Regions from separate parts of the Peptoniphilus grossensis genome, predicted to be linked through region 2. Evidence: a T-box and tRNA genes for the amino acid it is inferred to sense, from the RefSeq annotation. Region 2 holds a T-box; the other holds one or more tRNA genes.
The links. The T-box of region 2 lies ahead of serS (serine--tRNA ligase). A T-box ahead of a tRNA ligase gene usually reads a tRNA of that ligase, here a tRNA-Ser.
Positions count from the first base shown of each region.

Region 1: it encodes a tRNA-Ser, which carries the amino acid that the T-box ahead of serS (serine--tRNA ligase) is inferred to sense. The anticodon was not compared.

Region 1 covers NZ_MJIH01000001.1:825,605-837,867, forward strand. Annotated here, with positions in the region: gene BIV18_RS04090 (S-layer homology domain-containing protein) at 1-216, opposite strand, end outside; gene BIV18_RS04095 (ferritin) at 671-1,150, opposite strand; gene BIV18_RS04100 (alpha/beta hydrolase family protein) at 1,237-3,339, opposite strand; gene BIV18_RS04105 (PSP1 domain-containing protein) at 3,367-4,260, opposite strand; gene BIV18_RS04110 (DNA polymerase III subunit) at 4,257-5,195, opposite strand; gene BIV18_RS04115 (cyclic-di-AMP receptor) at 5,195-5,479, opposite strand; gene BIV18_RS04120 (cyclic-di-AMP receptor) at 5,488-5,814, opposite strand; gene tmk (dTMP kinase) at 5,811-6,419, opposite strand; gene BIV18_RS04130 (aminotransferase class I/II-fold pyridoxal phosphate-dependent enzyme) at 6,416-7,768, opposite strand; gene BIV18_RS04135 (biotin--[acetyl-CoA-carboxylase] ligase) at 7,819-8,805, opposite strand; tRNA gene BIV18_RS04140 (tRNA-Ser) at 8,862-8,951, shown strand; RNA gene ffs (signal recognition particle sRNA large type) at 8,955-9,219, shown strand; gene BIV18_RS04150 (hypothetical protein) at 9,227-9,964, opposite strand; gene ispE (4-(cytidine 5'-diphospho)-2-C-methyl-D-erythritol kinase) at 9,942-10,787, opposite strand; gene BIV18_RS04160 (Veg family protein) at 10,947-11,213, opposite strand; gene mnmA (tRNA 2-thiouridine(34) synthase MnmA) at 11,522-12,263, shown strand, end outside.
Region 2 covers NZ_MJIH01000001.1:1,821,702-1,833,964, reverse strand. Annotated here, with positions in the region: gene BIV18_RS08810 (ABC transporter ATP-binding protein) at 1-35, opposite strand, end outside; gene BIV18_RS08805 (GntR family transcriptional regulator) at 32-412, opposite strand; gene BIV18_RS08800 (branched-chain amino acid transport AzlD family protein) at 532-837, opposite strand; gene BIV18_RS08795 (AzlC family ABC transporter permease) at 830-1,522, opposite strand; gene iadA (beta-aspartyl-peptidase) at 1,617-2,804, opposite strand; gene yfcC (putative basic amino acid antiporter YfcC) at 2,815-4,527, opposite strand; gene BIV18_RS08780 (CPBP family intramembrane glutamic endopeptidase) at 4,642-5,652, opposite strand; gene BIV18_RS08775 (calcium-translocating P-type ATPase, SERCA-type) at 5,884-8,583, opposite strand; gene serS (serine--tRNA ligase) at 8,789-10,075, opposite strand; T-box leader at 10,115-10,277, opposite strand; gene BIV18_RS11295 (hypothetical protein) at 10,551-10,673, opposite strand; gene BIV18_RS08765 (AAA family ATPase) at 10,785-11,696, shown strand; gene BIV18_RS08760 (vWA domain-containing protein) at 11,686-12,263, shown strand, end outside.

The DNA.
Region 1 (12,263 bases), 1.0 Mb from region 2:
ATCAAGTCCGTAGCTTCCATCTTCGTAGCCTTCAACAAGTTTTTTGTCGATAACGTATTGGATTTTATTATCTTTTCCAACTACTTTTTCAACTTTTTCAGAAGCTTCTGGTTTTTTAGCTTCTTCTTTCTTTGTTGGTTCAGCCGCGAAGACACTTGTGAATGTTCCTAGTACCATTACTAGTGCTAGTACTAAGGAAATAATTTTTTTGTTCATTTGTCTTTCGACCTCCTTAAAAATTTTGTAGATTCTACAAAAGTCTCAAACTTTTGTCGCCGAGACTGAACAATCTCGACTCAGAGGTGACAAATAAATATCGCCTTACTTTTGGTTTTATTTAATTGTCATGTTCCTCTTATGTTTCTATTATACACTAGAAACTTCCTTTGTAAAATTACAATTACATTACATAAATTTAGTGCGTGATATTGTTCTGAAATATTTATGTAATATTGATTTTACTTTAGTTGTTTTTAGCGATAATAAAAAGGGTCCTTCGACCGTAAGTAAAATTATAACAAAAGGGTTACTTTTTTGCAATTTCTTTTTTGTAAAGGGGTAATTTTAAGGATTTTTTTAATATTTAGTCTTTATTTTTAATAAAATGCTCTATAAAAATAATAAAAAAAGATACCCTAGGGTACCTTTTAATTTCAAATTATTTATATTATTATCTTCTGCCAAGTTCTCCATCGTAGATATATAGTCCTGCCCAACTTTCGCCAATTCTTTCAAGTCTTTCGATAATTCCTCTAAAGTTATCTTCTTCTTCAACTTGTTCGTCGACATACCATTGTAGGAGTGATGTTACTCTGTGGTCCTTTTCTTCTGCTGCTAAGTCTACAAGTTCATTGATTCTTCTTGTTACTTCTTGTTCATGCTCATAGGCTGTCTTGAAAGTTTCTGTGAAGTTTCCAAATTCTACTTGAGGTTTTTCTATACTTTCAAGTTCTGGTCTTACATCTACTTCAAATAAGAATTGTCTTAATTTTTCTGCGTGTTCAAATTCTTCTTCTGCTTGTTTGTTGAAGAAGTGAGCAAAGCCGTCCATGCCCTTGTCCTTCATGTAATTAGCCATTGAATAATAAATATATCCTGAAGATATTTCAAAATTGTATTGTTCGTTTAATTTTTTTAATAGTTTTCCCATATTAAAACCTCCTATGTTTATATTGTTTTAGTTTCAACTCTATTACTCATGCTTTTATATTACCCTTTTTTTCCCTTTTTAAACAATTAGTTGGAAATACCCAAGTTATCTATTGATATTTTTGCATTGTCTTTAATTTGAAATTCTATTTTATTTATTTCATCTAATTTTATGTTGCTATTTTGCTTTTTAAAATCTTCCATTGGGATTAATACTGTTTGTGGGCTATATCTCTTTAGATAGTCATCTGTGAGATAATCTGTCTTGTAGATAAAGGCTTTTGTCATTGGTGTAATATTTTTGTATTTTGATAGGTTTAGCAAGGCACTGCTGCCCCAAGTGTCCTGAATTTCTATGTCAATTGACTCAGAATTCTCTATTAGGTTTAAATTTTCTATGTCAAATTGCAAAAACTTTCCAGTTGGTATTTTTTCTGTAAATCTTATTCCATAGGTTGATTTTTCTTTGCCCTCTAAAAAAACTGCCGTTGTATTGGATTTGCTTTCGCCATATTCGTGGCTGTGTTCATAGATATCCTTTAAGTTGTCAAAATTTATTATTCCGCCCCTTATTGATGTTGTGGTCAAGTCATAGTCTTCTTCAAAATCTGCGATTTTCAAAAAGGTTGAGTCCATGTATCTATTGTAGTAATTTGTTTTTGGCAAATCTCCGTAATCCTTTGGTCCTTCTCTAAAAATTTCTCTGTTGTAACTTTGTTCAAAGACATTTTCTAAAAAGTTTAGAGTATATATTGAAAGAATTTCTCTTTGGTCATCTCCGTCTAAGAGTTCTCTTCGATTTAAGAAAAATCCCTCAACTGGGTCTATGTCGTAGTCGCCCCAAAGTGAATTGAAGTTGCCGTGATTGCCATAGCCGAGATATATTGCCGCCTTAAATTTGTCCTTTTCTCCCGAAAAAAACACATTGTCGTAGAGTAACATACCTTCAAAGCCATCTACGTCAGCATCGTTGCTGCCGCCAATTGTGAGATAGTCCACATCCTTTAAGATTATGCTCTTGTCTGATGGTTCGTATTGGTCGTAAGTTGGCGAAACTGTTATTATTCCCTTGATGTTAAAGTTATATTTGTGGGAAATGCTTCCATCGTCAGGGTGAAAATGGAGCTGGTTAAAATTATAGGCTATTGCTGCTGCTTCTCCGCCACGAGAATGTCCAAGTAATGCAATATTTTCTGGGTCAAATCTATTGTAGAGGATGCTATCTTCTCTTTTATTTCTCGTCAAAATATTTTTTATGTTTTCAAGTAATAGGACTGCTCTTGCGTCATTTTCGTTGGAAAGTCCAAATTTTAAAAATCCATTTAACATATTTTCGTCCACTGATACTACTGCAATACCTCTCTGTGCGAGATAATGACCAAGATAATCGTAGCCCAAATAATTTTTTGTTGTAAATCTGTGATTGCCGTGAAGGACAAATAAAAGTGGTGCTCTCTTTAAATCCTTTGGTGCATAAATTCTGCCCTTGACTTCTGTTTCTTTTAAAGTTTTGCCAAAAAATCTATCTCTAACTTTTTTTGTGTTGCCGCTATAATTTACAAAGTCACGTAAATTTACGGGCTTGCCTTCATAATCTATTACTTCTACTTTGTATTTTTCTGGTTCTGATGCAATTTTATTTTTTTCGCCCTTTATTTCATATATTTCTCCGCTGTCAAATCCTGGAAAAAACATAAAGTAAAGGGATGCAAGAATTATTATTGTGCTAGGCATTAGAAATAGTAGTGCTTTTTTCTTTTTGTTTTTTGTTAAGCTAATTAGGGACTTTGAAAAGGCAAGGATTGTTAAAAAAGTCCCTAGTGTGAATATTATTTCAAAGTGTTTTAGGTCTACATAGTATAGGCATTGGTCGTAAAAATATTTTATTCCGTAAATTAATATTGCATAAAGAGCTAGATTTTTGGCTCTAATTCTTTTTATCAAGATAATTATAATTTTTAGCAAAAATTCTGCTATGGTGTAATTTATAAAAAATAATGCTATAAAGATAAGAAGAGCTAGCACCCTTGGTACATTAAAGTCCTCTATGTAGTAATAAAAAAACATTGCTGAAAAGAAAGACATTATCGCCAATACTATTAGGCTAAATCCCCTCGCCCTTCCAAAATGTTTTTTGAAAAAATTATTTATTTTGTTTGATATTTTTATTAAAAAATTATTTATTTTCATAATAATAGGATAAGCTCTCACTTATCCTTAATCCCTCTCTAATTCTACAAGTTCACTCTCGTCATATTCTTCGACATTAAGTGATATTGATTCAGCTATAAAAGTTTTGTTAAACTCACGAGTTCGCTTTATTTCATCAAGTTCTAAATAGGCTATTTCTTTTTCTTCTTCAAATTCATACATGACTTTTACAAGTTCTTGTATTGTGTAAGTTGAAACTACTGTCGCCTTGCCTCTATTTGTCTTTACAATTTCGCCGGCTCTTGGCATTTTCTTGTTAATACATTCGTAACCCTCTTGTTCGTATTTTAGACAACACATAAGCCTGCCACAAATGCCAGAAATTTTTGTGGGATTTAAGCTTAAATTTTGGTCCTTTGCCATTTTTATTGAAACTGGTGAAAATTCGCTTAAAAATGTGGAGCAACAAGTTTGTCTGCCACAGCATCCAAGTCCACCCACGAATTTTGCTTGGTCACGAACTCCAATTTGTCTAAGTTCAATTCTTGTTTTAAAAATTGCGGCTAGATCTCTTACTAATTCTCTAAAGTCCACTCTGCCCTCTGATGTGAAATAAAACAATAGTTTTGAGCGGTCAAAGGTGTATTCGCAGGAGATTAGTTTCATATCAAGTCCATGTTCTTTTACCTTTTGCTCGCAAATTATAATTGCTTCTTTTGCTTTATTTCTATTTTCCACATTGATATTTTCGTCTTCTTGATTTGCAATTCGTATTACTGGTTTAAGCTCGCCCTTAATGCTTTCTTCTTCTACTTTTTTTAAAAGTTTTACTGTGCCAAATTCAAGTCCACGCACAGTTTCTACTATTACATAATCGTCAATTTTTAAATCTATATCAATGGGATCAAAATAATAGATTTTGCCAGTTCTTTTAAATCTAATTCCAGCTATTTCTATCATCTAATTCCCCCTAATTCCATTAAAAGTGTTTCTACATTTAAGTCAAAATTTATATTATTTTCATTGCGTTTAAGTGCATTTATAATTGCGTCATAGGATTTTATTATTTGCGATACATTGACATCTTCTATTTTTAATAAGTCTATTTTATCTATATTTGCAATTTTTTCTTCTCTGCCACTTTTTATATATATTAAGTCCATGTACCATGTGAGCATAAAATTCAAAATATTTTCAAATTCATTTTTATTATCCTTGAAAAATTTTATTTCGTCAAAAATAAATTCTGTCTTTCTTATAATTTTGTCAATTAATTTTATTACATCTTCTCTCTTGGACAGAAGTTCAGGATCTTCGTAATATCTAAGGGCAAGGCTTACACTCCCCTTGGAAAGTCGTGAGAAAAGTTTTGCATTTTTTTCTGTAATATTTTTTTTAATCAAAAAGTCTTCTATTCTATCTCTTGTTACATCTGCAAATTTTAAAATTCTGCATCTTGAAATAATTGTGGGAAGAATTTTTTTCATGTTGCTTGAAATTAATATTAAAATCAAGTAATCCATTGGCTCTTCCAAGGTTTTTAAAAGTGCATTTTGTCCTTCTACTGTTACTTTGTCAAAATCGTCTATGATTACAACTTTGTGGCTACTGTTATAGGGTTTTGAGAAGGAATTTTCGATGATTTCTTCGATTTCTTCTTTTTTTATTATGCCTCCTCCCTTTACTATGAAAAGGTCGGAGTCTTCGTATTGATTTATTCCACTAAAAAATCTGAGGGATTCGCTATTGTCCTTTAAGATTGCTCTTGCAAAATTTTTTGCATGTGAAAATTTCCCTATTCCCTTTGAGCCGCAAAAAAGATAGGCGTGGCTATAAGATTTCTCTTGTAAATCTCTTTCTAAGCTATTTATTATTTCTGGGTTTTCTAAAAACATTAAATTCTCTTTGAGTCTTCCAAGTCAACTACAAATATTGTGGCTCCAGAAACCTTGAAGTCCCCTTCCTTTATGTGAATGTCTTCGGGTTTAGTGAGTTCCTTAAAAATTGCGTAAATCCTATCTAGTTCCCTTTCTTCGCAGCCTAACAAAAGTGTGGTATTTCCCGATTTGAAAAAACCACCTGTTGAACTTAGCCTTGTAACATATATATCTTCGTCTAAAAATTTATCTATTAGTGCATCTGTGTATTTTTCTTGCACTATTGCTATTATCATTTTCATAATATCACCTAAAACTTTTTAAAATCAAATACTTCAACTACAAAAATTGTCGCTCCACCAACTTTTACGCTTATTGGCACTGGAATCATGGCTTGACCAGGAATATTAATTGGTTGGATAGTTCTTTTTACTTCTCTTGTTTTTGAGTTTTCTTCTAAAATCTTCATGAACTTATCTTTGTCTTCATCGTCAATCCCTGAAAGGATTGTAACATTTCCCGATTTTAAAAATCCACCAGTGGAACTTATTTTTGTAACTTTAAAATTATTCTCGTTAAGAGTTTTTATTAAATTTTCGCTATCTTCATCTTGAATTATTGCGATTACAAGTTTCACACAACCATCCTCTCTTTTAGAACTTTCATGCAGTCGCAAAAAACTTCTTCTATACTTTTATTTACATCTATAAAATAATAATTGTCTTCTTTTTCTAAATTATTGTAGTAGTCTCGAACTTTTTTGTGAAATTCGTCTGGTTCTCTCTCTAATCTGTCATAGCAGGATTTATCTTTTCTGTGAAGAGTTACGCCACTGCTTCTAAAGATAAATACAATGTCGGGTTTAATCCTTCCCGTTGCAAAATTATTTATGCTTAAAATGTCTTCTATTTTTTGTCCCCTTGCATATCCTTGGTAGGCAAGAGATGAGAGTACGTACCTCTCACAGAGAACTGTGATTCCCCTTTCTAAAGCGGGAATTATTTTTTCGTAAGTATGCTGGGCTCGTGATGCAGAGTATAAAAGTGCTTCTGTCCTCATGTCCATTTCCCTTAAATCTTCGTCTAAGATAATTTCTCTTATTTTTTCAGAAATTCTCGTGCCACCGGGTTCTCTTGTCTTTATTGTATTTACTTTCTTCTTTAAAAGTTCTTCATAAATTAAATTGCAAATTGTTGATTTTCCAGACCCGTCTGGTCCTTCAAATGTAATAAATGCACTCATTTAACTACCTCAATTTTATCTTCGTGAAGTCCTATTATTTCAATTCCTTCATTTAAAAACCTATCTATACTTTCTATAATTTTATCGTCAATAATCTCGCCAAAACTCACTAGGGGTACTCCTGGTGGATAGGCTGCTATTATCTCTTTGGAAATTCTGCCCTTTGCATCCTTATATGCAAGGTATTCGCCCCTTGCTAAAAAAGCTTTTTTTGGCATCATTTTTCTTTTTGGGATTTCAATTTTTAAGGGCGAAATCTCCTTGTATTCATTGTTTTTGTAACTTAAAATTGCATCTTTTAATTTTTCTATTTCAGCTTTAGAATTTATTGGAGAAATTAGGGCAAGAGCATAGTATAAATCGCCCATTTCAAGCCTAATGTTTTTGTTTTTTAAAAAGTCCTTTAGGACTTCTTCGCCACTCATGTTGCCAATTCTAAATATAAATTTCATTGGATCTAGTGCTATTATAGAGTCGTGGCTTAAGTCTAGGTTATAATTTATTTCTCTTTTTAGGCTCTCAATATCTTCTATTCTATTTTTTAACTCAAATCGTCCAACTTCGTCCATGTATTTTAGCCCCGCTTCGATGGAAAGCATAAATAAATAGGAGGGCGATGTGCTATTATAAATATTTATAAATTTTAAAAGTTCATCGTGAGAAAATCTATTTGTACCTCTGTGAATTAATGCAGTCTGCGTAAGCGAAGGTATCATCTTATGCGTTGAGTTTATAACTAAGTCGGCACCTACTTCTATTGCTGAATATTTTTTTAAGTCTGAAAAATATAAATGTGCTCCATGGGCTTCATCGACAATCACTGCAATGTCATTGTCATGCAAAATTTTTACGATTTCCTTTAATTTTAAAATTCCGCCAAAATAATTTGGGCTTACTAGTACGCAAGCTTTTATATTATTTTTTTTGATTTTATATTTTAGTTCTTCTTGGTCTATGCCAAAATACATGGCACGATTTTCATCGTAAATTGTATTTAAGTAAATTGGGTCTAAGTCATTTAAAAGAAGGGCGTTGTAAATGGACTTGTGTGCGTTTCTCTGTATTAAAATTTTGTCGCCCGAGGATGTAGCCATGGAAATTGCAATGTGAAGTGCTCCCGTAGATCCATTTGTCGTCATAAAGGATTCTTTTGAGCCAAATATTTTTTTTATCTCTAAGTGCAAGTCCTTTATTGCTCCCCTTGGATTTAGGAGATTGTCTGTGTCTAATATCTCAGTCAAATCACTTTTTATATCCAAATCAAAAAAGTTCTTGCCTTTGTGAGCGGGCATTCCAAAAGAGATTACATCTTTAATTTTATTGATTTCATTTTTTAAAGGGCTCTTCATATTTTCCTCAACTTCCTTTAATTATACTATAATTTATAATCATTTAAAAGTTAGGCCTTTTCATAAAAATCTCCCTTAATTGAAACTTCGCCACTTGAAATGGTGATCTTTTCTTCTCCAGTATCCACTATTAAATTGCCCTTTTCGTTTATGTCGATCCCCTTTGCCGAATATTTTTTGCCATTTAATTCAAAGGAAAGTTCCCTTCCAATTACTAGTGAATGTTTTTTGTAATAGTCTATAATTTCGTGGTCTTTTTTTCTATAATTATTTTCATAAAAGGCATTTAAGATGCTAGATAAAATTTCATTTCTTATGGTATCAGTTTCAATATATCCTGCAATGTCCTTTAATTCTTTGAAACTATCGTCCTCTGGTTTGTTGACATTTATCCCAATGCCAACAATTACGGACTTCACGCTCCTTGATTCAAAGTCTGCATCAAGTTCTGATAAAATTCCACAAATCTTTTTGCCCTTTAAAAATAAATCGTTGACCCATTTTATTTGAGGTTCTTTCCCCGTAGACTCTTTTATACCTTGAAGAACGGAAACTGCCGCCTTCACTGTGATTAAATCAAAAAAAGAAAAATCAAAAAATTCCTTTGGATGTAAAATTATGCTAAAGTAAACTCCGCTTCCCTTTGGCGATTTAAAAGTTTTGCCCGTTCTTCCACGTCCTCCCCTTTGCATATCAGATACAATTACTGTAAAATCCTTGACCTCGCTAGAATATAGCCTTCGCTTTGCTTCGGTATTAGTTGAATCAATTTCATCAAATACAATTATGTCAATGTCCTTTAATTCTTCACGAAGTCCCTTTCTTATTCCTTCTTCAGATAATTTATCGTCTGTTTCTAAAAGTTTATAGCCAAGTTTTGTTTGAGCTTCAATTTGAAATCCGCTTTCCTTTAAGCTATTTATTGCCTTCCAAATTGCCGTTCTTGAAATATTTAATTTTTCTGCCAATTCTTGACCAGAAATATAATTTGCTCTGTTTTTTTCTAATTCTCTTAATACAATATCCTTTGTTTTCAATATATCACCTTCTTGACATTTTTATAAATCTACTGTAAAATGATTTTCTAGGCTATGGAGAGATGTCCGAGTGGCTGAAGGAGCCCGCCTGGAAAGCGAGTATACATGAAAGTGTATCGGGGGTTCGAATCCCCCTCTCTCCGCCATCGCCATGCTAAGCGGGAAATTAGCGATGTCCTGTACCTGCAATTCGCTACAGCAGGGCTGAATTCCCTATCTAGGATTTTAATTTTATCGCCTGCCCCATATAAGTGGTGTTGATGATTGGGTCCTGCGCAACAGAAACTTATGAACCGTGTCAGATCTTGATCGAAGCAGCACTAAGTAAGATCTTTTGTGTGCCGCAAGGGTCGCCTGATTTGAGCTAACTGTATGGGTAACGGATGAGGTTAACTTTCGACATAGGGTGCATGGCTACATATTAGTCCCATTTATTTAGGACTTTTTTCTTTTTTAATTTTGATACATTTAAGATTTCTTTATCCTTCAAAACCCCTTTTTCTCTCAAGTATTTTTCACTTCTAGAATAAAAGCCTCTCTTTGAATTTGTTACATAGAAATAATCTCTTATGTAATTTTCCTTTTTATACTTATAATCCTCTAAAAGGGCATCTGTGTTTGAAAAAATTTCTATTCCCTTAAAATATTTTTTGAAAAAATCTTTTTTTAGGTGAAGTCCACTTGACGCCAGAAAAATTAAATCGTAGCCATTAAAATCAAAATCTTGGAAATATTCATCGCAAATTTTTTTTATAATTTCATCTGCTATTGTGTCATTACATGCGTTTATAAGTAGTGGAGCGTTAAAGTATTTTACATAGGATTTTGTGAAATTATCTAGAGTTTTTTCTTCTAAGGTAAGCTTTGATGAAAGACACAAAATTTTTCTGTGGGCAAGTTTATTTTTTAAAGATTTTTCTCCAAATTCCGCATTTTTAAAATCTTTAAAATAATTTATGGCGTCAAAGTCCATGACATAGACTTTTTTGTCCTTTTTAAAAAATTTTTTTATATATTCAATTCGTTCATTTACGGCGTCCCTTTTGTAAAGCCCGTAGTATTCAAACTTGTCGTCAATATAATAGTTTAAAAAGTCACGATGTTCTTGGTATAGACCTACTATGCCAGGCCCCGTGTCAAAAACTGCCAAATTCTTCACCTACTCTCACTTTGTATACTTGTTTATAAATTTTACTAAAATAAAAATATGCTTCCTCTAAAGATTTTTTGTCTTCAAATATTCCAAAAATTGTTGCGCCGCTTCCACTCATTAATGCCGCAGATTTAAAGTCAATTAATTTGTTTTTAATCTCCAATAAATCTCTGTGCATATTAAAAACTACATCTTCCATTTTATTTCTCAGAAGAAAATTTAGTTTTTCTATGTCTAATTTATAAATTGCATCTAAAATTTTTTGAAAATCTATTCGCTCATCATCTATCTTTGCTTTTTTGTAGACCTCCTGTGTTGAGATGCCATATCCGGGATTTATGATTAAAATATTTTCAAGATATATTGGCCTTACATCTTCTAAAATATCGCCAATGCCACTGGCAATTTTTGTCCCACTAGTCATCATATATGTAAAATCTGCTCCAAGATCCTTTGCCATTTCTATTAGCTCCTCCCTTTGAAAATTTAAGTCATAAAGTTCATTTAGTGCGTAAAAAGTAGCTGCTCCATTGGAAGTACCGCCAGCAAGCCCTGCTGCAATTGGAATTTTTTTATTTATTTGAACTTTAAAGGGAAGGTCATGTCCAGCTTTATTTTTTAAGGTTTCATAAGCTTTGTAAATTAAATTGTCCTTTATGTCAAAGTTAAAGTCTTGTGAGATTTCTACTTTATTGCTTTTTGAAAAATTCATCTCATCGTAAAGATCTGTCATTACCATTAGGGTTTTTATGTCGTGGTATCCATTTTCCCTTTTGCCAATTATATCCAGTGATAAATTTAATTTTGCGTGGGCATTTTTTTTAATCATAATACACCTCAAATTAATTATAATTCATAATTTATTTTTTTGCATCAATGTATATTAAGGCTTCTTGCTTTATTTTTCTTTTATTATAAAATTTAATCTTCTCTTAAAATTTTTCGATAAATTTAGGCAAAAAAATAAGCTGCCTAAGCAGCTAATATTTTATGAAATCATCTTTGCATCTTTATAGCTTACATCTTCGTCTAAAACTGTAACTTTCACAGTTGATGTCAGTACATCAGAATATGTGTAGCTTGCAGTTACAAGTTCCTCTCCGTTAAAAACTTCAAGTACAAAAAGACTTGGATAAATTGCTTTTAATACTCCTTTGCGAGTAACAATTTTTTTTCTGCCCTTGTTGGCTTGTACAATAACTTTCTTTCCAATATGATTTTCAAGTTCTTTCTTGATTAATTGCATTTGATTCATTTGATATCCATTCCTTCCAAATACTTTTAATACTAATTTATTATATTATAAAAGTCTAACTATGTCAAATAAATTTATTATTTTACTCCATAAAAAATTTTTTGTCAATGAATATTTCAACAATTTTGAAATATTTTTTTTCCCTAATTTTTATTCTATAACAATAATTTTTATTTCAAAGTTATTTTATAATTTTTTTATTTCTTATTCAAAAAGCCCCTAGAACTTGTATTTTTTAAATAAGTCTAGATTTTTCAACTCAACTATTGTATAATTATGTATTGTTATTAAGTGGATTGGAGGTATTGATGCAAAAAAACAAAAAAGTCATTCTAGGAATGAGTGGCGGCGTAGATTCGTCTGTTTCTGCAATTCTCTTAAAAGAAGCTGGCTACGATGTTACAGCTGTTTTTATGAGAAACTGGGCTGAAGATGACGGAATGTGCACGGCAAGAGAAGATTACATTGATGTAGTTTCTGTATGTTCTCAACTTGATATAAAATACTTTACTGTCAATTTTGAAAAAGAATATAGAGATAGAGTTTTTTCTTACTTCCTTAGTGAATACAAAAAGGGCAGAACTCCCAATCCAGATGTAATGTGCAATACTGAAATTAAGTTCAAGGCATTTCTCGACTATGCAATGGATTTTGATGCTGATTATATTGCAATGGGTCATTATGCTCGTACAAAAAATATCCATGGTAAAACTTATCTTTTAAGGGGAGCCGATCCTAATAAGGATCAGTCTTATTTTTTGTCAAGGGTTAGGTCTGATGCACTTGCAAAGACTCTCTTTCCCGTTGGCGAGTTAAAAAAGGACGAGGTAAGGAGCATTGCAAAAAAGTATAATCTTTCTACTGCTTCAAAAAAGGATTCTACTGGAATCTGTTTTATTGGCGAAAGAGATTTTAATGAATTTTTAGACCAATTCCTTTTTACTAAACCTGGCAAGATTGTGGACGAAAGGGGCAATGTAATTGGAGAACATTCTGGTCTTATGCACTACACAATTGGTCAAAGGCGTGGAATTGGCATAGGTGGCGTTG
Region 2 (12,263 bases):
TCTTTTTTTAAATTTTTTATCTCTATACTTTTCATAATATGTCCACCTCATTTAAGGTCTTTAAAATTTCTTGTAACTCATCTAAACTTATTCCTGCAACTTTTGCAATAGTCATGGCATCAGTAAAATGTTTTTCAATTTCAGCCATGGCATTTTCTCTTACAACTTCTTCATTTAATTTTTTTACAAAGGAACCCTTCCCTGGCATAGAATAAATATAGCCCTCTTGCTCCAAGTCGTTGTAAGCACGTTTTGTAGTTATAACAGAAACCTTTAAATCGCTGGCAAGAGTTCTCATCCCTGGAAGAGGTGCATCAGCATGTAAATCTCCCGATACAATTTGCGCCTTGATTTGATTTTTTATTTGCTCATAAATTGGAAGACCACTGTCATTTGAAATAATTATTTTCATATCATCACCGAATTTCTAATATCTGCTGTATATATTTTATATTTACAGTATATATCTTATAAATATCTTTGTCAATAAAAATTGTAAAAAAATAACTGCCCATTAGGACAGTTTTTAAACTAAATTAAATATAAAAATCCCATATACACTGCTGTTCCCAGTGCAATGGACAAGAAAAAGTTTTTAATAAATTTAAAACTTAAAATTATCACTGCAAAGGATGTTGCAACAGGTATTACTTCTGTTGGGTTTAAAAAATTAACTTTTCTAATACAAAATACGAGGAGAAGTCCCATTAATGCATAGGGAAGCTTTTCTCCAAGATATTCAATAAAGGTTGTTAATTTTTTCTTTCTAAAAATTATTCCAGGAAGAAATCTCGCCATCACAGTTATTAAACCTGCGATAAAAATATATTTAAGCATTTTTATTTCCTCCCACTCTTTTCTTAAAGTCAATGTATAAAAAAATTAGGATTATAATCATTGCGGGGAGAATAAAATTTTCTCCAAAGATAATTAATGAAAATACCGAAGCCACAACTCCAATAATAGCAGGAAAGTGGTCAGTCGTTTGATTCCATTGACTTAAATATATTACTAAAAATAAAGCCGTAAGTATAAAATCTATTCCTAGAATTTCTGTCTTTACAAAATTTCCAAGGACTCCGCCAAGTGTCGTAGCCAAAAACCAGTATGCTTGAAGTAAAATTATTATGGAAAAATAAAAATCTTCTTCTTTCATGTCATCTGGCACAGGCACGCCCATTATCATTGAATAAGCTTCATCACAAAGAGCATAATTTGAATAAATTCTCTTTCCTTCGCTCATACCTCTAAACTTTATAAGGCAAGTAAGTGCATAAAAGAAATGTCTAATATTCATCATTGCAACAATTAAAACAAAAGAAAGTAAATTCATACCTGCATACATTGCCTCAACTACAACAAATTGAATTGATCCTGAGAAAATCACAACAGAAGTAAGTGGAGCAACCCATGGTGCATATCCCTTTGATGAAGTGAATATCCCAAAAGAAATTCCTATAAATAAAAAAGAAATAAATATTGGAATAGTATAGGGAAAGGTCTTTTTTAAATTTTTAATCATCTTTTCACCCCTTAAAGTTTTTTAGAATTATAACATATTTAAAAAATAATATAAATATAAAACCCCGAGAGCAATCGAGGTTTTCTAAATTTATTTATTTATTTTCTTCAAAGGTTCCAAATACTATGGGCAATTTATCTCTTAACATAATCCTACCCTTTGCAATTACTGTATCAATATCTAATGTTTCTTCGTCAAGCAAATTAATATCAGCATCAAATCCTTTTTTTATATTTCCCTTATTAGTTAATGATAAAATCCTTGCAGGATTTGATGTTATTCCTCGAAGTGCAATTTCAAGTGGTATGTCTTCTTTAAATACACATTCTTTTATTGCTTCTAAAAGACAGCTTGATTTTCCCATACCAAGTCCAATGTATTCATTTTTTTCGTTAAACATCGGAAAGCTTCCCTGTCCATCAGATGTAAATGTGAAATTATCTATGGATATTTTTTCTTCGATTATTCTCTTAATTGCCTTCGATATTCTAACTTCTCCATACTCTCTTTCCCACAAATCAGGGTCATCCGCTCCAGTAAAGTCACAATATCCACCGCGTTTCATGTACTTTATACTTTCTTCAAAAAGCTCCTTATTTCTGCCACAATGTGTTGGCAAAAATTGTGTAATTGGAAGTTCAGTTTCATCTACTGCTCTATTTAAATAATCTAAGTTTTTCTTTCCATCTCCCATGTGGATATTTATTATTCCAGCTTTTCCTGAAAGCATGCCAGCCACTCTCACATTTGCAGCAAGTCTAATAAATTCTTCGAAAGTTGGTTGTGATGATCTGTGATCTGAAAGTGCAATTTCTCCTGCTCCTATTATCTTATCAATTGACATTATATCCTTCATAATATCTCCTGTTAAAGTTGGAGTAGGCACTTGATAGGAACCAGTATAAATATATGATGTTATTCCTTCTTCTTCAAGTCCACGTGCTTTTGCAAGTAATGACTCTATATCTCTACATACTCCATCTGTTCCAAGTGTTCCAACAACTGTTGTAACACCTGCTGTAGTTAAAGTTGTAAGATTTATTTCAGGAGTTCTTGTCTTAAAACCTCCTTCGCCTCCACCACCTAAAATGTGAACGTGACAGTCAATAAATCCTGGAGTTAAAATTTTGCCCTCTCCCTTTATTTCTTCAACCTCCATTGAGGAAATGTTTATATCAATTTTATCTTCTATTGAAGCAATCTTATCTCCAAGTATTAACACATCTTTTTTGCCAATGTTTTTTGGAGTATAAACTTTTACATTTCTAATTATTTTTATCATATTCCACTTCCTATTGAAAATTAATTGCTACGGCAATAATAAGTATTACTGAGCCTATAATAAAGAAGAAGGTTTGCATTTTTATTTGGAATTTTGCCCATTTAGACCAATCAATTCCTGCAACACCTAGTACTCCAATTAAACTTGCAGATACTGGAGTAAAGGCGTCCATAAATCCTGCACCCATTTGATAAGCAAGTACTGCAATTTGTCTAGAAAGTCCAACAAGATCTGCAAGTGGAGCCATTATCGGCATTGTAAGAGCAGCTTGTCCAGAATTTGATGTTACTACTAAGTTAAATAGTGATTGGAATAAATACATTCCTATGGCAGCTAAAGTCTTAGGTACACCTGAAAAGGCATTGCCCACAGAATAAAGTATTGTATTTAATGCTGAAAAACTATTTGCATCACTGCCGCCGAGTACAATTAATATTCCTTTTGCCATACCAACTACAACTGCTGTGCCTGCAAGGTCAGCTGCTCCTGATTGAAAACTTGAAGCCATATCATTAATTGTCATGTTGTTTAGCTTAAATATAACTGCTGTTATACCTCCAACAAGACCCATTACGAAGAATTGAGATGCTATTTCTGGAATATAGTAACTCTTTTTCATAACTCCCCAAACAATCCAAATTAAAACTGCAAGCATTTCTAATAATATAATCTTGTGACCAAGTTTAAATTCTTTTGCAGATGTATCTTCTTGTAATTTTAGTCTAAATTTATTGTCATTTTCATAAGTTACAGATTTTCTAGGATCTTTGTAAATTTTTTGTGCATATAACATTGTATAAGCTGCACCAAGTCCTGTAACTACTACCCAACATATAAGTCTAAATCCAGCCCCTGAAAGTACAGGAATACCTGCAATACCTTGTGCAATTGCAACTGAGAATGGACTCATCCATGAAACTGCATTTCCAAGTTGAGATGCAACAAAGGTAACTGTTACAGCGACAATTGAATCGTAACCAAGGGCTATTACAAAGGGGACCATTACCATAGAAAATGGTATAACTTCTTCGCTCATTCCAAATGTAGCTCCACCAAGTGAGAATAAATAAAATAAAATGGGAATTGCAAATTTTTCAAGTCCCTTTGTCTTGTCTATTACTGCATAAATACCAGCATCAATTGCTCCAGTATTCATTATAATTCCAAAGGCTCCCCCAACAACAAGTAGTAAAGCAATTATACCAACCGCTGATCCATACTTGTCACCTGATACTAAACCTTCAAATAAAAAGTTTAGAAAACCAAAACCATTGAAGTCCTCTGTACCCCATACAGTTGCAGTTTTATTTAATTTAACTGAAGTGTCATAGAAATCTTCTCCATAAATTTCATATAAAGTATCATCTGTTAATCCAACTTCAGCTAAGCTTTCTACCGTCCAAGAATCTGCTGGCTCTTTTAAAAGTAGAGCAAAACCATCTTCGTCAATTTCATGTTCTTCTAGAGCTTCTTTATCTTCAAATAACTTACTTAAATTTTCAGATAAAAATTTTTTGTCTAGTGGATGCATGTACCTAAATGTTTCAGTTTGCAATACAGTTCTTGAACTAATTTCTCCATTTGCATTTTCATATTCAACTTCATGAGTTGAAAACTTACCAGCAGGAATTAAAAAAGTAAGAATCCAAGATAAAACTACCACGAAAAATATAATCGCATATGTATGTGGAGTTTTAAACTTTGTCAAATCTCTCTTTTTCATAATTATCTCTCCTTTCATAATTCAATAATTAACCCCTAAATTTATTATACATTTTTTCTATGCTAAAACTATTTTAATTTATTTTAATTATTATTTAGGTAAAAAAACTAAAAATTAGTCTTCTTTTATGTTTTCAAATACCGATTTCTCCCAAAGGCTTTCATCTTTAACGTGATTAAAAAATATAAAGATTCCAAAAAATATAATTGAACTTATACTTGTAAATAAAAATCCTTTTAAATCATAATGTTGACCAGAAAAAATATCCTTGGAAATATCTGTAATAAATAATAATGCCAAATTGTTGTTTAAGTAGTGTATCATAACAGGAGCCCAAATAGATTTTGTTTTATTATAAGCATAAGTTAAAAATATTCCAAAAAATGTACAAAATACAATTTGCCCAAGTATTGAATAAATCTGTGATGCTAACTGACCATCGGAATAGTAGAAAAGATTAAGTGGTAAATGCCATATCCCCCAAATAAAGCCCGTAATCAGAATAGATTTTTTATATCCATAAATTTCCTTTAGCCTTGGTGCTAAATATGCTCTCCAACCATATTCTTCGCCTATAAAAGGCACGATATTTAAAAAAGAAAAAATAAAAATTGAAACAAGAATTTTTACACTATTAATATTTAAGATTTTTATTATCTCTCTTGTTTCTCCCTGTAATATACCTCCCAAAAATAATCTTAGAAAATAAATAATTATAAAAACTAGACAAATTAACAATGTTGTTTTCTTATTTGGATTGTCTAAACATAATTTTCTTTTAAGATTTTTATCCATAGTTGAAATACATATAATCATTGGAATCGCAGATATCAAGATTATAAAATCTGAAAAGCTTGTATTAAAATTAGAAGAAAAAATATTTATTATTGAAAATGCAAATAAAATAAAACTTGTAATTATATAAATTTTAATTACACTATTCTTCAAAATACTCTTATCCTCACTGTACAATAAGGCTACTACACCAAGAAATGGCATAAACATTTGAAATAGAGGATAAATATTTGTATTTATATTGTTTAATTTGCAGTAATAAATTGCAAATCCCATTATGTATGGAAGAATAAATGAAACGCCAATATAAATTTTTAAATCTTTTTTCATAAATTTCTCAAACCCCTTTTATCTAAAGTGTATATGTTTTATATCTACACTTTAACCTCGTGTATTTATTTTGTCAAGATATTTAAAATTTTCAATAAAAAAGGCTAAAGATTTTTAGGCATTATAAAAATTCTATTTACAAATTTTATAATAAAAATGCCGACAAAAATTTAAGTTGACCTCTTAAATTTCAATGTCGGCTTTTCATTATAAATTTTATTTAATAATAAATTATTTATTTTTCCTAAATCTTACTTTCTTTTGGATTTCTCCTGCTAAAAGTGGTATTACTGCTGAGCCAAGCACTACTGCAATTTCTCTTGGTCCTAAATCCATTAGTCCAAAGGCATCGTTTAACACTGGCACATAGATTACTACTAGCATCAATAAGAAAGAAAATGCTGTTGCCATTACTAATTTTTTATTTGTGAATACTCCAATTTCAAAAACAGTCTTGTCAATTGATCTTGCCGTATAGGATCTAAGAAGTTCACAAATTATTAGTGATGAAAATGCCATTGTCCTTGCGTGGTGAAGTCCTTCACCTAATCCATACCATTTTAAGCCGATAAAATATGCAAGAAGTGTTGCAACTGTTATTGCAATAGATTGAATTGCAACTGTTATTTTTATTTCTGTGTCTAGGATTGGTTCGTCAGGGTCGCGCGGTTTTTCCTTCATTATGTCAGCTTCTCCTCTTTCAACTCCAAGAGCTAAGGCTGGAAAAGAATCTGTTACAAGATTAAGCCAAAGAAGTTGAATTGGAATAAGCGGCACTGGCAAGTTCATCAATATAGAAATTAAAACTATTAACACTTCTCCCAAGTTGCATGAAAGTAAATATGCCACAAATTTTTTAATATTGGAATAAATAATTCGTCCTTCTTCAACTGCATTTACAATAGTTGCAAAGTTGTCATCTGTCAAAATTACTTCTGCTGTGTTTTTAGCGACATCTGTCCCTGTAATTCCCATTGCAATGCCAATGTCTGCCTTTTTAATTGCTGGTGCGTCATTTACACCATCGCCTGTCATAGCTGCTATATGTCCATTTTGTTTCAAGGCGGTTACTATTTGAACTTTGTTTTCTGGAGAAACTCTCGTAAAGACAGATTTTTTCTTTACTATTTCTCGAAGTTCTGCTTCAGACATTTCATTTAATTCTCTACCCATTATTGCTTCATCATCTGATTTTGCAATACCAAGGTCCTTTGCAATTGCAAGACCTGTTTCAAGATAATCGCCTGTAATCATAATTGGTCTTATACCTGCACTTCTACATTCTTTTATTGCATCCTTAACTTCTGGTCTTGATGGGTCAATCATTCCAGTAAGTCCAACGAAGACCATATCCTTTTCAACAACTTCAGATGTAAGTTCACTTGGAAGAGTTTTGTGTTTTCTATAAGCATAACCTAAACATCTAAGAGCGGATCTTGCAAATTCTGAATTTTTATCTAAAACTTCTTTTTTAAGTTTATCGTCTAGTTCAACTTCTTCTCCGCCAATTAAAATTTTACTACATCTATCTAATACTACATCAGGTGCACCCTTTGTAAAAGATGTGATTTCGTCAAAAATTTTGTCATGAAAAGTTGTCATCATCTTTCTATCTGAATCAAAGGGAATTTCTTCCAGCCTATCAAATTTTTTATAAAGATTTTCTAATCCATTTCCTGCTTTTTCTGCAAAAGTAAGGAGCGCACCTTCAGTTGGATCTCCTGTAATGGATGCTTCGCTGCCCTTCACCTTTAATTTTGCATCATTAGTAAGAGCTGCAATTGATGATAAAATTTTTAAGTTTTCATCATCTTCTATTGTAACTACCTCTTCTTTTTTAGTTACATCTCCTTCTGGAGCATAGCCAGTTCCTGAAACATCATAAACATTTCCGTCGGTAAAAACTTTTACAACTGTCATTTCATTTTGCGTTAGAGTACCAGTTTTGTCGGAACAAATTACTGTAGTTGTTCCAAGAGTTTCAACTGCCAAAAGTTTTTTGACAATGGCATTTTTTTCTGCCATCTTGCCCATGCCAATTGAAAGTACAATTGTTACTATGGCAGGTAAGCCTTCAGGCACAGCTGCAACTGCAAGTGAAATTGCTGTCATAAACATATCTAATGGATCATGTTTATATAAAAGTCCAACAGCCATTACAACTGCACAGATTACTATTACCAAAATTCCAAGAGTTTTTGAAAGTTTTGCAAGTTTTCTTTGCAAGGGTGTTTGTTCTTCTCCTACCGTTGCAATTGAAGTTGCAATCTTGCCAATCTCTGTATTGTGTCCAGTTTCAATAACTACTCCCATTCCTCTACCGTAAGTTACAATTGTTGAAGAATAAGCTAAATTTTCTCTATCTCCAATTTCCATTTTTCCACTATATATTGCGTCATAGTGTTTCTCCACAGCAACAGATTCTCCAGTAAGTGATGATTCGTCGACTTTTAAATTTGATGATTCTATAAGCCTTAAATCTGCTGGAACAATATCTCCTGTTTCAAGGACAATAATATCTCCTGGAACTAATTTATTTGAATCAACTTCTTCATGTTCGCCATCTCTTATTACCTTTGCCTTTGGCGAAGACATCTTTTGTAGTGCTTCAATGGCTTCTTCTGCTTTTCCCTCTTGATAAATTGAAAGAAAGGCATTTACAATTACAATTGCAATGATAATTCCAGCATCAAGGGCTTCTCCTACAAAAACAGATACAATTGCTGCTGCAATTAAAATAATTATCATTGGGTCTAGGATTTGCTCCTTTAGCTTTTCTCCAAAGGATTTTTTCTTTTCTGCCTCAAGTGCATTTTCTCCATACTCTTGCAATCTGTTTTGAGCTTCTTCATGAGATAGTCCCTTCTCTTTTGTTGTCGAGAGATTTTTCAAGGTCTCATCTGGCGACTGATTATACCAATTTTTTTCCATAATTCCTCCTTATAATTTCATATAAAATAAAAAAAGAGACCGATTGTTACATCGGTCTCACATACTTAATACTAAGCTTTCCAGCCGGGCAATGCCGTAATGACGACTGAAAATTTAAAAGTTACTCCCCTAAGTGAATAAATTATATCAAATTATTTTGCCTAAAACAATCTAAGTTAATATTACCCAAAAATATTCTCTTAAATTATTTTTTTGGAACAATCTTTTCCTTTCCGCCCATATACATTTGAAGTGGTTTTGGAATTTTTACACTGCCATCTTCTTGTAGAAGATTTTCTAAGAAGGCAATTAACATTCTTGGCGGTGCAACAACTGTGTTGTTCAAAGTATGTGCAAGATATGTTCCATTTTTACCACGAAGTTTAATATTAAGTCTTCTTGCTTGTGCATCTCCAAGATTTGAACAAGATCCAACTTCAAAGTATTTATTTTGTCTTGGAGAGAAGGCTTCAACGTCAAGAGATTTTACCTTTAAATCTGCCAAGTCGCCAGAACAACATTCAAGAGTTCTTACAGGAATTTCTAATGAACGGAAGAAGTCCACTGTATTTTGCCATAATTTTACAAACCAATCCTTTGAATCTTCGGGCTTGCAAATTACAACCATCTCTTGCTTTTCAAATTGGTGAATTCTATAAACTCCTCTTTCTTCTATTCCATGAGCTCCAACTTCTTTTCTAAAACATGGAGAATAAGAAGTTAATGCAAGTGGCATATCTTCTTCTGGAGTAATTGTATTAATAAATTTACCAATCATTGAGTGTTCTGATGTACCAATTAGATAAAGGTCTTCTCCTTCAATCTTATACATCATATTTTCCATTTCAGCAAAACTCATTACACCAGTAACAACATCTGAACGAATCATAAATGGTGGAATGTGATATTCAAATCCACGATCAATCATAAAATCTCTTGCATAGGATAAAATTGCAGAGTGAAGTCTTGCAATATCGCCCTTTAAATAATAAAATCCTGCTCCTGATGTATTTCTAGCTGAATCTAAATCAATTCCATCAAAGGTTTCCATGATATCAACATGATAGGGTACTTCGTAATCCGGTATAACTGGTTCACCAAATCTTTCGATTTCCACATTTTCACTGTCGTCTTTTCCTATTGGCACTGAATCATCAATCATTTGTGGAATAATTTGCATCCTTTTTTTAAGTTCTTCGCCAAGATCTCTTTCAGCTGCTTCTAATTCTGTGATTTCTTTATTTATTTCAGCAACTCTTTTTTTAGCTTCTTCGGCTTTATCCTTTTCACCCTTTTGTATAAAGCTTCCTATTTCTTTTGAAGTTTGATTTTTTTCTGCACGAAGATTATCTCCCTTAGTTTTTGCTTCTCTAAGTTCTTCGTCGATTTTTATAACTTCATCAACTAGTGGAAGTTTCTCATCTTGGAATTTCTTTTTGATGTTTTCCTTAACTGCTTCTGGGTTTTCTCTTACAAATTTAATGTCTAACATAAATCCTCCCTTAAAATAAAAAAAAAGCCCCTCAATCCCTAAAGGGACGAGAGACCCGCGTTGCCACCCTAATTAACCAAATGGTTCACTTAAAAATTCATAGACTATGAGGTGGATTCACTTTAAATGTTTACAGATTTGCACCTACCACCTGCTCTCTAAAAAACTTTTTAAAATTACTATTCTCAATTATCGCCTTTTTTAGTTTTTAATATTATACCACAAGGAAAAATAAGTTCAAGTCTTTAGCGTGTAAAGTAAAGTCAACTAATTAAATAATACTATGTTAAAAGATTATTAATCAAAATATTTCTTTGTAAATAAAAATAATCGTTGATATTTTGAACCTAGTTATAAATCCTAACATTTACAATATCATACAACCTTGTAAAATTAAATATTTAAAACAACTAATTATCATAAAAGGTTATGGTAAAATTAAAACATTTCCATTGTCATATATTTAATTTTTAGTTCATCTATTGTTTTTTATATATTTTATTAAGGCAATTATTGCCAATATTATAAGGACAAAAACTGCAACAAAAAATCCAAAACCTATTATTAAACTTATTATAGATTTAGACACACAAGCCATAATAATCCCCCTTTTATTTTATTATATCATAGAATAATTTTTCAATTTCTTACAAATTATTATTTAAGATAAAATTTTTTCTTTTTGTTATAATATGCTAGAGGTGATGAAATGAGAAAGTTTTTACTTTCACAAGGCGTTTCAGAAGATCTACTCAATGGAGTGGATGAATTTATAGAAAAACATGAATTAAATGAAGAATATAGATATAGAATTCCAAAAATTAAATATAAATATTATGGCAAAAAAACTTGGGAGAAGGCAATCGCAGCAATTTTATCTGGCGATAACATCCTTCTATCTGGACCAAAGGCAACGGGCAAAAATGTTTTAGCAGAAAATCTTGCCTATCTTTTTAAGAGACCTCTTTGGACGATTTCTCTAAACATTACATCAGACCCTTCAAGTCTTATTGGTTCTGATACTTTTAAAAATAATGAAGTTATCCTAAAAAAAGGACCAGTCTACGAAGCCGCAGAACAAGGTGGCTTTGCAGTATTTGACGAAATAAATATGGCAAAAAACGAAGCACTCTCTGTTGTGCATTCAACTCTTGATTACAGGAGAGTTATCGATGTTTCTGGTTATGGAAGACTAAACTTAAATGATGCAACGAGATTTATAGCAACAATGAATTACGGTTACATTGGCACTCGTGATTTAAACGAAGCCTTGGTATCAAGGTTTTTGGTAATTGATATGCCAACAATAGCAGAAAGCGATTTGGAAAAATTATTTAAAGAAAATACAAATTTAAATAAAAATGCAATAAAAATTTTCACAAAATTATTTTTGGACTTGCAAGAGAAATCCCTTAACTCAGAAATTTCTTCAAAGGCAATTGATCTTCGCGGACTCCTTTCTAGCATTGAACTTATGAATAAAGGATTAGGCATTAGAGATTCCCTTGAACTTGGAATTGTAGATAAAACCTTTGACTCCTACGAGAGAGAAATCGTTACAGATGTAATAGACACTCTCTTTATAAAAAATATTGAAAGAGCTGATTTATTTGAAGGATAAAAATAGACTAAAAAATATATTTTGGACTGTTTCAGATCTTTATAACTTCGATATTTTTAAATTCTCGCTAAAACCAGAGGACTCCTACGAAGCTGCAATCCTTGGCTATGCGTCGAAATATTTTTATTTTTATACAATTGATGACTTTTTCAAAAGATATATAAATAATTTAAACAATAAAAAAGATTTATGGGAAATTTCAAAACTAATTATTGAAAATATTTTTTCACATGAAATGATTTTAGAAAGACCTGGCACTTTGGATTTCAAAAAATCTCACGATGAAGAAATTTTAAAACACTTGAATAGACAAAAAATAATTTTAACAACAGAGTTAAAAATTGGATACATTAGAAAAGAAAGAGGAAAATTCCCAAAGGTTCAAAAAGTTTTAGAAGAAATGTTAGATGAAATTTATGGTTTTAAAAGCTTAGACACATTTAAGTACCTAGAATTTTTAAAATATTTATTCAAAAAGTATTTTCACATTAACAAAAATCTTCCAAATGACATTGACGAAAGTTATGAGAAATTAAAAAAGGAAGCAAAGTCCAACTCTTCTTCAAA